3 regions of the Shewanella sp. SACH genome follow, and region 2 is predicted to be linked to each of the others. Evidence: predicted binding sites of a transcription regulator. Region 2 holds the regulator's gene; each other region holds the start of a gene.

The links. The regulator sigma-54, encoded in region 2, starts transcription at its own class of promoters, with help from an activator protein. The targets are predictions, from matches to a motif close to GTTGGCACGNNNNTNGNNT.
Region 1: BM607_RS01695 (DUF3192 domain-containing protein) is a predicted target of sigma-54. The motif match lies at 2,633-2,651, and genes of this name have one in related genera.
Region 3: BM607_RS01625 (DUF1328 domain-containing protein) is a predicted target of sigma-54. The motif match lies at 1,731-1,749, and genes of this name have one in related genera.

Annotation. Positions count from the first base shown of each region.
Region 1 covers NZ_MPDG02000001.1:430,677-434,658, forward strand. The annotation lists gene queF (NADPH-dependent 7-cyano-7-deazaguanine reductase QueF) at 1-521, opposite strand, end outside; gene syd (SecY-interacting protein) at 581-1,231, shown strand; gene BM607_RS01685 (Zn-ribbon-containing protein) at 1,386-2,159, opposite strand; gene BM607_RS01690 (hypothetical protein) at 2,159-2,542, opposite strand; gene BM607_RS01695 (DUF3192 domain-containing protein) at 2,708-3,115, shown strand; gene BM607_RS01700 (DUF2789 domain-containing protein) at 3,126-3,359, opposite strand; gene BM607_RS01705 (GNAT family N-acetyltransferase) at 3,509-3,982, shown strand, end outside.
Region 2 covers NZ_MPDG02000002.1:255,414-259,395, reverse strand. The annotation lists gene lptB (LPS export ABC transporter ATP-binding protein) at 1-361, shown strand, start outside; gene BM607_RS08925 (RNA polymerase factor sigma-54) at 469-1,947, shown strand; gene hpf (ribosome hibernation promoting factor) at 1,976-2,263, shown strand; gene ptsN (PTS IIA-like nitrogen regulatory protein PtsN) at 2,266-2,709, shown strand; gene rapZ (RNase adapter RapZ) at 2,706-3,560, shown strand; gene BM607_RS08905 (HPr family phosphocarrier protein) at 3,547-3,822, shown strand.
Region 3 covers NZ_MPDG02000001.1:403,662-407,643, forward strand. The annotation lists gene BM607_RS01615 (diacylglycerol kinase family protein) at 1-1,086, opposite strand, end outside; gene BM607_RS01620 (hypothetical protein) at 1,254-1,448, opposite strand; gene BM607_RS01625 (DUF1328 domain-containing protein) at 1,473-1,649, opposite strand; gene pfaD (eicosapentaenoate synthase subunit PfaD) at 2,059-3,705, opposite strand; gene BM607_RS01635 (beta-ketoacyl synthase N-terminal-like domain-containing protein) at 3,825-3,982, opposite strand, start outside.

The sequences.
Region 1 (3,982 bases), on a different contig from region 2:
GTGCTGTTTTCCAAGTAATCAGGATTAAAACTATAATCGCTGACTTCAATATCGAGATCGTCAATACACGTGCCTGGTAACTCGATAATACGCTGAATGCCAAAGCTTTTTGGTTCGATGATTTTAACGCTAATATCACCTTGAGCACATTGGCTTAAGTCTGCGACTAAGGTCTTTTGCAGTGAATCTATGCTATCGAACTTGGTTTGATTAAAGCTATTGAGATACAGTTTGAACGATTTCGACTCAATCAGGTTCAGGCTTTCATAGCTTAAATGAAATTCAGCTATGGCCACCATAGGCTTACCTTTAGCATTTAACCAAGACAGCTCATAACCCGTCCAGATATCGGCACCATGAAACGGTAACGTCCCAGTGAGTGCAATAGCATTACGGTTTAGTGAGCGTGGAACCCCTTGTAGCAGCGACGCATCATACTCGGCTTGATAGTCTGTGGCTTTACCTAAAGTCAGGCCAACAAGCGCTTGCGCATCACTATAGGGATCGTGATTCTGTGTCATCAATACTGTTTCCATGTCAAAATAGGCGCACATTATACCTGAAATTGGATTGTGCTTAAGTGTCTTGTCTGCCCGCACTAGATAAATTTTTGCAAAACTACCATCAAGCTTACCTAACGAGTTTAGGTGAACTACCGCGTTATTACCCACAGGGTGAGCCTTCTGTGTGTATTCAAGGCGAATTTCATGCTGATCTTGATCAAGCCGTTTCTTGGCAGCCGGTTAAACGCGAAGTCGAAGGCAGTTTTGCCAATGTTGAGCATGCGCTTGAGTTGACTTTATGGCCAGAAATCAATCATTTTTACGGTCAGTATTTTTCTGCACCGTTACTATTCGACTCAGAATGGGGCACGGGTGAGTTACTGCAAGTGTGGAATGAGGATGATTTTACCTGCCTGCAGCAAAACCTGATTGGTCATCTGATGATGAAGAAAAAGCTCAAGCAGCCACCGACGTGGTTTATCGGTTTGTTAGATGAGGGCGATAAAATGCTCACCATCAACAACAGTGATGGCAGCGTGTGGATAGAGCTTCCAGGTGAGATCCCCACCCAGCAATTGTCGCCAAGTTTAGCGGAATTTATTGGGGCGTTATCGCCACGGATAGCACCGCCCGTTAAACATGAAGAACTGCCTATGCCCGCATTAGAACATCCGGGGATTTTTGCCAGCTTTAAACGTATGTGGCAAAACCTCTTTGGTAAACGTTAGTTGGCGTGAGCTTGACGCTATCTTGCTGCGAGTTCTAAGCCTTCAATCATGTTTAGCCAGAATGTGGACGCTAAACCACACTTAGTTTGAGCGTGAACGCTCAACCTAAGCGTGGTTTATCTTAGGTTGAGGTCTTTGGCGAGATAAGATGATGTTACTGATGATCCCATGACTGATTCGATACTATGCGGCAAGGCTCGCAGCGAAAGTGGAACATATCCAATAAAGGTTCATCGAGTTTCCAATCATGACTGCCACAACGTGGGCAAGGTCGCGCTTTTTCTGAGGCCAAATCTTGGCCGCCGACGCGGTATAAGTAGTAATAGGTCGGAATTTTAGTGAGATATTCGATACGGCCGCGCAAATCCCAACCTCTGCGAAATAAATCACTGTCTGGACTCGATAATTCCTCAAGTGCGGCAAATTCTGCTTTGGTGGCCGCCGCCATTTGTAACTCGTCACAGGCTTGCCATTCGCTCTGCCAACGGATAATGCGTTTGTGATCGCCATTAAAGGTTGCTGGGAGTCGATATAAAGGAATCGGCAATAGATTATCGCCGCTGCGCAGGGGCGAGCACATGTGTACAAAGCTGGTATACAGCAGTTGCCAGCTCGGTGTGTCGGTATTGCTGACCTCAGAATTAATGTCCTGACCGATAAACTTTTCCCGCGGCGCGAGTAGCTTAGCGTCGGTTAACTCTGCTAAGGCTTTTTTGACCCAAGGGCTGTGATATTTATGCGCTAAACTGCTTTTCTCTGGCATCAGTAAACGCACTCTAAACTCACCGTCATTAAAGGCGACCGCAAATTCTCGCCCTAAGATTTGGCCATTAGCTCGATAGGCTTCAAGGAGCTGATTAATGGCTTTTTCGGCGGCAGAAATCGTGGTGTCGGCGAAGCATTCGAAGCGCAGTTCAGTGACAAACATTAAGCGGTTTTTCCTTTTTTTTCTAATAAGTTGATGCGTTGTTTTAGTTCAAGCAGTTCGTTTTTTAATTGCATTATTTCTGTTTTTTGTTGCTCAGCATGACGCTCAAAATGTGTCTGTTGTATCTGCAGACGCTCGGCAAGCAGTGCAAGCGTCAAGGTATCGTTAGTTGCAGCGGCTTCGATTGTCGGGCTGAGGGCTTGCAACTCGGCTAAACGCTCGCGATCCGCCTTAGGCATAGATTTAAATTGCTGTAAGCCTTGGATCAATATCGGTAAAGGTAGGCTGCTACCTAAACGGGTTTTAATTAAGGCAAGGCTCGGTACTTTACCGCAGGCTTCGAGCGAACGTGCAGCCGCTAATACTTGGTCAAGTGGACTCATAATTAGCAAAATTCCTTAATTTGTTGAATGATTTAAACTAATCTCAAAAGGTCGCGTAAGTTTTTTTCATTTAAAAACAGTGCGTTGTCATTTGGCATCTATTTTGCTTATTGTCCAGCCTAAATCGCTTTTTCAAGCAAAAATAATAATTACACAGGATGTCACATGATTAACCATAAATTGAATAACAAACTTATCGCCATCACTTTTTTAGGGCTTGCAAGCTTAGGTCTTAGCGGCTGTGTGGTCAATGTCGGTGATGGCGAATCGGGTTGGGATAACAGCGAATCATGGGAGAAAGTGCAGGATAAAAACCGCACTAACTTAACCAAACTGAGTTTAGGGATGCCCAAAGACCAAGTGATGATCTTAATGGGCACCGCTGATTTTAGTGAAGCCTACATTCAACAAAGTGCTCAACAAGGTGAATCTAATAAAGAAGTCTTAGTGTTGTTTTATCGTACCCAGCGCAATAATGGCGATGGAAAAACCACTAAGGACGAATGCACACCTATCGTGCTGAGCAACAATGCCTTAGTGGGTTGGGGTGAAACGGCTTACAGTAAAATTTAACCCGCGAGTTTTATAGCTTACGTAGCTGAGTATCTAGTTGCTCAATGGGCTCAGTCCAGAGGGCATCAGCTTCTAGGCCTTCGATGATAAAGCTCTTTTGAGCTGGGGTCCAAAAGGGCGCTTGGCTTAGATGGATGTGATGGTCGATGTCATGGGTTGCAATAAATTGCGCTATGGCTTCATCGCTACTGTCTAAACCGAGTTGCTCGAATAAGTGGCTTAGGTCTACTGGAGTTGTATCCATCATTATTTCCTTTTCAGTATAGTGCCTTCGTTTAGAGTAAGCGCCTGATTGAAAAATGCAATCTATGATTAAAATTTGCACTTTTCCGTTTCCTTGGTAAATTAATTGTTACTCATAAAAAGTGTGAGCTAAGTCAAGGAATACTAATAATGGACAATGAAACCTTGGAAGACTGCCGTGCGGTCTATTTGACAGCGGAAGACTTACGCATTGCCGCCTCTATCCTCTATAACGCTTACCATGATGACCCTTTTTTTGTCGATTCACTTTTCACCTCAGATAAAGCTGCTTACGAGCAAAAACTGCGCGCCGCGATCCGCGAAGAACTCAATACGTTATGGCAACAAAAACAAGCACTCATAGGTTTGTTCGACCATGAAAGACTGGTTGGTTTAGCCTGTGTGGTAACGCAAGAAGTGCCTTTGGGAGAAGGGCGTTACTGGCATTGGCGCTTAAAGATGTTGTTAGGTACGGGCTGGCAATCGACCCAAGCGTTGATGAAAAAAGAGTCCAGTATTGTCGAACTCTTACCCAGTAAGCACTGCGGTATTTTGCAGTTTATCGCCCTTGCACCGAACGAGCAGCATAAAGGACTCGGACATAAGTTAGTGCAAGCGGTAGTG
Region 2 (3,982 bases):
TGAAGAGTTCCACATCACCCATATCCGTGACAGCCAAGGCATGTCATTGTCGGGGGGTGAACGTCGCCGTGTCGAAATTGCGCGGGCGTTAGCAGCAAATCCTAAGTTCATTTTGCTCGATGAACCCTTTGCTGGTGTCGATCCGATTTCAGTTATCGACATTAAAAAGATTATCGAACAGCTCAAAAGTCGTGGCCTTGGCGTGTTGATCACAGACCACAATGTCCGTGAGACATTAGATGTGTGTGAACATGCCTATATCGTGAGTCACGGAAACTTGATTGCCGAAGGAACACCCGCAGAGATCTTAGACAATCAGCAAGTTAGGGCTGTGTACTTAGGTGAACAATTCAGGCTATAGTTAATCAAGCGGAGCCAATGCAGGCAATTTATGCCACCATTGGACTCCACTCAAGATGATAACAAGCGACCTCATCCAACAATAATAACGTAGGGATCAGCGGTAACATGAAAGCGTCACTCCAGCTCAAACTGGGTCAACAGTTAACCATGACGCCACAATTACAACAGGCCATCCGTCTGTTGCAACTGTCGTCATTAGAACTGCAGCAAGAGATCCAGCAAGCCTTAGATTCTAATCCCCTTCTCGAGCTGGAAGAGGATCAATTCGACGCCACTAAAGACCCTGTAAACCAAACGCTATCCGATACGGATTTCAGTGAATCTAGCACCCTGCCGCCAGAAAAAGACAGCTCCACCATAGACACGGCAGAGTCCTTAACCAAAGAATCCATGCCCGACGAACTGCCCATGGACACCACGTGGGATGAAGTGTTCACCGCCTCCCCTAATTCTGGCCCCGGCGGCAGTCGTGAAGATGATATGCCCTTCCAAGGTGAGACCAGTGAAGGCTTGTATGAACACTTAGAATGGCAAAAAAACCTCACACCGTTTTCTGAAACCGATTTAGCCATTGCCACCGCTATTATTGATGCCATCGACGATCAAGGCTATCTCACCCAAAGCACTGACGAAATCCTCGAAGCCATGGGCAATTCTGAGGTTGAGCTCGACGAAGTCGAAGCCGTACTAAAGCGCATTCAACATTTTGATCCCATTGGTGTTGCCGCCCGCGATTTAAGCGAGTGCCTGTTGATCCAACTGTCGCATTTTGCCGCTGACACGCCCAACCTAGAAAACGCCCGCATGCTGATCAAAGATCATTTAGATCTGATCGCCGCCCGCGATTTTAGATTGTTGATGCGTAAGACTAAATTAAAAGAGGATGAATTAAGAGACGGCATCGCGCTTATCCAAACTCTCAATCCCCGCCCAGGTTTATTGATTACGCCCAACGATGACGAATACGTCATCCCAGATGTGTCAGTGTCGAAGAAAAATGGCCGCTGGGTGGTTGAGCTGAATCCTGACTGCATGCCAAAAATCAATGTAAACCAACATTATGCCTCGATGGCGCGCAGCACTAAAAGCCAAGCCGATAGCCAATTTATTCGTGGTCATCTGCAAGAGGCTAAATGGTTTATCAAGAGTTTAGAGAGCCGTAATGATACCCTGTTGAAGGTGGCGAACTGTATCGTCCAATATCAGCAAGGTTTCTTTGAATACGGTGAAGAAGCCATGAAACCTATGGTGCTTAACGATATTGCCGAAGCGGTAGAAATGCATGAGTCGACCATCTCAAGGGTGACGACACAGAAATACATGCATACCCCTAAGGGACTTTTTGAACTAAAATACTTCTTCTCTAGCCACGTCGGTACTGACGATGGTGGGGAGTGCTCATCCACAGCAATCAGAGCCTTCATTAAGAAACTGGTTGCAGCGGAAAACCAGAAAAAACCATTAAGCGACAGTAAGATGGCACAGCTTCTGGCAGAACAAGGGATCAACGTAGCCCGCAGAACCATTGCGAAGTACCGAGAGGCTATGCTCATTCCGCCTTCTAATCAGCGTAAAAGTTTATAACCTACAGTGGATATCGGAGGACGTTTCTATGCAAATAAACCTGAGTGGACACCATGTCGAAATTACCGAATCGTTACGCGCATATGTAGAAGAAAAGTTTTCAAAACTTGAACGCCATTTCGAACAGATCAATAATGTGCACGTTGTGCTCAATGTCGAGAAAATGCAACAGATTGCCGAAGCGAGAATAAATCTTATCGGTGGTGAAGTTTTTGCTACTTCAGAGCATGCTGACATGTATGCCGCTATAGACGCCCTGATTGACAAGCTTGATCGTCAGGTTATTAAACACAAAGAGAAGTTAACAAAACACTAATAATGGAACTTTGTACCATACTGCGGCCGGAGTGCACTACCTGCGCCACTCCGGGCAGCAAGAAAAAGGTACTGGAACTCATCAGCGACTTAGTCGCTGCCCAGTACCCGACCCTCTCATCTCAAGAGATATTCGAAAGCCTAGTGGCGCGCGAAAAGATGGGGAGCACAGGTATAGGTAACGGCATCGCCATTCCACATGGTCGACTAGCCGATATAGATCAGCCCATTGCCATACTCATTAAGTGTGAAGAGCCGATAGCATTCGATGCTATCGATAAGCAACCTGTTGATATTTTATTTGCACTACTGGTGCCTGCAGACCAATGTCAGCAGCACTTAAGTACCTTGTCTTGCATGGCCGAAAAGCTGAGCGACAAGCAAATATTAAAGCAATTACGCAAGACGCATGATGAAACGGAACTCTATCAGGTAATCACTGGATGAAACTGGTCATAGTGTCGGGCCGCTCAGGCTCAGGCAAATCTGTCGCCCTAAGGGTACTCGAAGATCTCGGCTATTATTGTGTCGATAACCTTCCCTTGCCCTTAATCGGCACTTTGCTTGAGCAACTCAAAGGCAGTAACGATCTCGTCGCCATCAGTGTCGACGTGCGTAACATGCCTGAGCAGGATAAAGTCTTAGTGAAGCAACTCGCGAGCCTGCCTCCTGATACTGAGTTAACCAGCTTCTTCCTCAATTCCAGCGATAAAATTCTGCTTAAGCGTTACAGCGAGACCCGCCGTTTGCATCCTTTGTCGAAGAGCCAAGTCTCTTTGCAAGAAGCGATAAAGCTGGAAGGGAAACTGCTCGAGCCTATGTCAAAACTGGTCGATCACTACATAGATACGTCAAATTTGAATATCTATGATTTAAGCGATCAAGTGAGACAAATTCTGCTCGGCAGCGTCGATAAAGAGTTAGTGATTAACTTCGAGTCCTTTGGCTTTAAGCACGGTATGCCAACCGAAGCCGACTTTATGTTCGATGTGCGCTTCCTGCCTAACCCACACTGGGAACTGGCGCTGCGTCCATTGACAGGCTTAGATGAGCCCGTGGCTGAGTTCTTAAATCGTCAACCACTCGTGAATAAGTTCATCTGGCAAATCGAAAATTTACTGGAAACTTGGCTGCCACATCTCGAGCGCAACAATCGCAGTTATTTAACTGTGGCGATTGGCTGCACGGGTGGGCAACACAGATCGGTTTACGTCGCAGAGCAATTGGCTAAACGCTTTAGTAACGGTAAACATAAAGTTTATGCCCGCCATCGAGAGCTGAATAATGCCAAAGCTTGAACGTCAGATCACCATCTGTAACAAACTGGGATTACATGCCCGTGCCGCCACTAAGTTGGTGGTACTGGCATCCGAGTTTGATGCGACCATCACCTTGATACAAGGCGATAAACAGGCATCCGCCGCCAGCGTACTCGGCTTATTGATGCTTGAGACTGGCATGGGTAAAACCATTAAACTTATCGCCGAAGGCCCAGATGCTGAGCCAGCTCTGGATGCCATTTGTGCCTTAATCGACGCTAAGTTTGACGAAGCCTGTTAGTTTGATTTCATACTCAGCGTTCCACACAGGCACTCAGATTAGTACACCTCACACTTAGCACTGCTTATTTGTGCAGTTCACATCTCGTTTCAAAAGCTTGGCGACACATTTGTCGCTCGACGACACGAACCATAGGCGATTACACTAGCGAGCATTACCG
Region 3 (3,982 bases), on a different contig from region 2:
TTGGTAATGTCCTTGGATAATATTGTCCAGCGCCTGAGAGACAGGAATGAGCTTACTGCCTAAACCAAATAGCGCGTGGCTGAGTGCGTTAGTGGTGCCTAAGGGAATGATCCCTAAGGCGATGTCGGTGTTCACTATTTCCGATGCCACCTCTGTCACTGTGCCATCGCCGCCACAGGCAATAATGATATCTGCGCCGCTACTGCGGGCTTTTTTGGCGAAGGTGTTTGCGCTGATATTTTCGCTGGTGAGTTTTAACGTTAGGTCAAAATAGGCTTTTAGTTCGTCTTGGATTTGCTCGCCATATTGTTGCCATTTGCCGCCGCCAGAGACAGGGTTGGCGATAATCCACGCCACTTTATGGATGTTGATTTTGCCTTGCTTGAGCATGTGCTCAAGGGCGCGTAATTGCCATTTGTTTAAGCCCGCGGTTTTGCGGACTTGCTTAATTTGTTGTAATACTTCGGCGAAGTTACGCTGTTTATCTTTACAGACTAAATAGGCGGCGAGCACCAGTACTGAACGACCGCGCCCCATAGCACAGTGGATCAGCACCTGTTTATTGGCGCGCACTTGGCGATGCAACCAGTTAACGGCTTGATTGAGCTGGGCGTTGGTCGGCACGCTATGGTCGAGGATGGGAATGTTTAAATACTCGATATGATCTTCAAACTGCGACCAATCTAAGCCATCAAATTCGGCGGTCACATCAAGAATTGCGGTGATCTTATTGGCTTTGATTTTCTCCAGATCCGCAGAAAATAATCGGCAGCCGAGATACAACTGCTCATCTATCTTTTGCATCGACGGCACTGAGTCGCGTTTTCTCGCCCAATGGTTATACAGCCGGCAGCCCAATAGAAACGGAATAAAGCCCCAGCGAATATACCAAGGGATAGTGCCATCTTGGCGCTTTCTAAAAATGCTGGCGAGATTAAACCAATAGGCTGAACCGACTAAAAATAGCGACAGGCTTGTCCAAGCCCAAATAAAGGTGAGCAGGGGAGACGTGCCCGTTACCGCAAAATAGGCTAGCAGTACGGCACCTGCTAAGTAGAAATATTTGATGTGGATTTTGCTTAGCATACGCGCCCTCCAATGCTGTTCATTTGATTTTACCGCTGCATGTTAAACGGCTGACTGCATCGGTGAATCGCGTCGTTGAAATCAGGTTCTAACTCAAGTTTAAATTAGGTGCTAACTCAAAAGGGTGGCAGTAGACGAGTCTATTGCCACCCTAAAGTGAGGTTTGCTTAGCACTTAGTATCTTTAGCTTTAACACCTTCTTTGACTTCTTCACAGGCATCTTCGATGGCATTACCTGTATCTGTCATCACTTCATCAATTTTTTCGCCCGCGTCTTCGGCTTTGTTATCGCTACAAGCGGTTAAACCGAGGGCGAGTAATAATGCCAGTGAAGCGCTTGTCATCAGAGTAAATGGTTTCATATACATCTCCTTTCTAAAAAATAATTAAAGTCGCGGTGACTTACCTCTAAAGGCATTAACCAGCAGGGAAATCACTAATAACACAATAAAGATTAAGAAAATGATTTTCGCTATGCCCGCCGCTGCGCCAGCTATCCCAGTAAATCCTAATAGGCCTGCAATAACAGCAACAACCAGAAATACTAATGTCCAACCTAACATATGAACCTCCTGCCCTTGTCTTAATCCTTCGCATGACCGTTTGTGTCATTTGTAAGGTAACGGCTAATGGTTATTTCTAGATTGCGAACATAATGCCAACTTTGCATATTTTAATTAGTTTGTTGATTTTAAATGAAATTTAATTGATTGGTTTTAAGCGGGCGCGAATGTACTAAACGTAGTACAGGCAATTTTTACCTAAGCTTCGGTAAGAGTTTCAGCCTAATATTGGGATTTGAAACGTTGATCAAAGCCTTGATTGAAGGTCGGGGAGCTGAGGTTGATGACAAATGAAACAGAATAAAAAGCCGACACTGTTAATGCGTGAATCAATTAATCCATTCATCAATCAGTGTCGGCTCTTGCATCAATTTGCTTTATTAGCAGTCTGTAATAGGGCTACAAGCGTTTAAAAACGATTCAGCGGTTTCCAGCGTAGTAGTGTGGCCGGAATGCTCGCACCTTGAGATAACAGCAAGTTAATGCGGGATTGATACGCTGCGCCTACCATTAAATGTTTGGCTAAATCGACCGCATTACGGGCTTTATAGTCATCTAAATAACTGCCTTTCGCCCAAGCGTTAAATGCCCCCAGTGCTGGGCCTGCCCAGATTTGGTAATCCATTTCGCGGCCGATTTCACCTGTGTTTGACCAGCGGCTAGACAGACCCAAATACCAGCGGAAAATCAATGCCATCTTACGTTTTGGGTTATCCAATGCGCGCTCGATTTGCTTAGGATCGCGCTCGTTAAAGTGGGCGACAGTACCCGCCCAAATGTCATCGAGTGATGAGCGGAACACTTGCTCTTCGAGCTTTTTACGCTCGTCCGTAGGGATAGCATCAATCGAATCGTAACGGGTGTAGATCTCATAAAGCTTATTGGCGCGCATCGGGAACAAAGTACCGCGCTTAACCACTTGTAATTTAACGCCCATTTCGAACATATCGGCGGCAGGCGCCATAGTCACATCGGCCATTTCTGTGGTGGCGAGTAACTTACGGGTGTGTTCGCTCGCACCCGCTTCGACGCAAGCTTGGTTGATAGAACCTGTGACGATAAAGGCCGCGCCCATGTTGAAGGTCGCTAATGCTGCATCGGGTGTGCCGACGCCGCCGCCTGCGCCAACACGGATTGGCGTTTTATATTGATACTTAGCTTGGATTTCATCTTTGAGCGCCAAAATCGTCGGCAATAGCGTGACCAATGGGCGATTGTCGGTATGGCCGCCTGAGTCGGCTTCGGCTGTGATGTCGTCTGCCATTGGCACAAGTTGCGCCATCGCCATTTGATCTTGGCTAATAAGACCATCACTCACTAATTGCTGTAGGATTTTAGCAGGCGCTGGCTCCATAAACTTAGTCGCGACTTCGGTGCGGCTGATTTTTGCTATGACTTTGTTGCCAATGACTATCTCGCCATGTTCGTCGCGGCTCAAACCTGCGGCGCGGTAATAGACGATCTGCGACGTTAAACCTAAAAATGCTGAGGCTTCGACCGTGCGCACTTTATGTTTTAAAAACAGCTCAACGCTGCCGCGCTCTAACGCGGGCTCGCTCGGGCTGTGAATTAAGTTAAAAGCGTAAGGGCCATTGGGCAGCGCTGCTTGAATGCGGGTAATGGCCGCTTCAACGCGGGATGGAATTAACCCCGCCGCGCCAAATGAGCACAAAATGCCCGCTTGGCCAAGGGCGATAACCAGTTCTTCCGAGGCAATACCGTTAGCCATAGCGCCGGCGTAGTAAGCGTATTTGACGCCGTGGACGCGGCGAAAATTACTGTCGCCTAAACTTTGGGTGCCAAGGGCAGGGGCAAAGGCGCTGACAGGGTGTGAGCCCAATGGCGCTTGGCTGTCACTTGTGGTCACTTCGGCCGTTTGCGCTATGCCTAAGCCTTTTTCGCTGTGATTGACTAAGTAACAGGCTTGGCTTAAATCTTTGAGTTTTTTGCCTAATGAGTCGATATCAAAGCTCAGCTCTGCATCGTTGACTTGCCACGGCCAAGGGCTGAGTTTTTCGTTATTACTATTGAATTGATCTAGAGTATGGCTAGTCATCTTGGGTCTCGTTTTTAATGCTGCTGCGTTGCTATTACTTGAGTAAAAAGTTCGGGAGTAAAAAACCAACGCAGCGGCAGGATTATTTTTAAGTGATTCAATAAATAGAATTTACCGCATTAAGCTTCTTCAATACAGATGGCGATATCTTTGACTTCATAAATCCGCAGGCCATCTTTACTCAAGTTAGCATCGCCCATAATGATGCGTTTGCCATTGTCGTCCGTCACGCTGGTAATGTGTACATCCAGCGACATCTGCTTGTTTAATGGGTTAA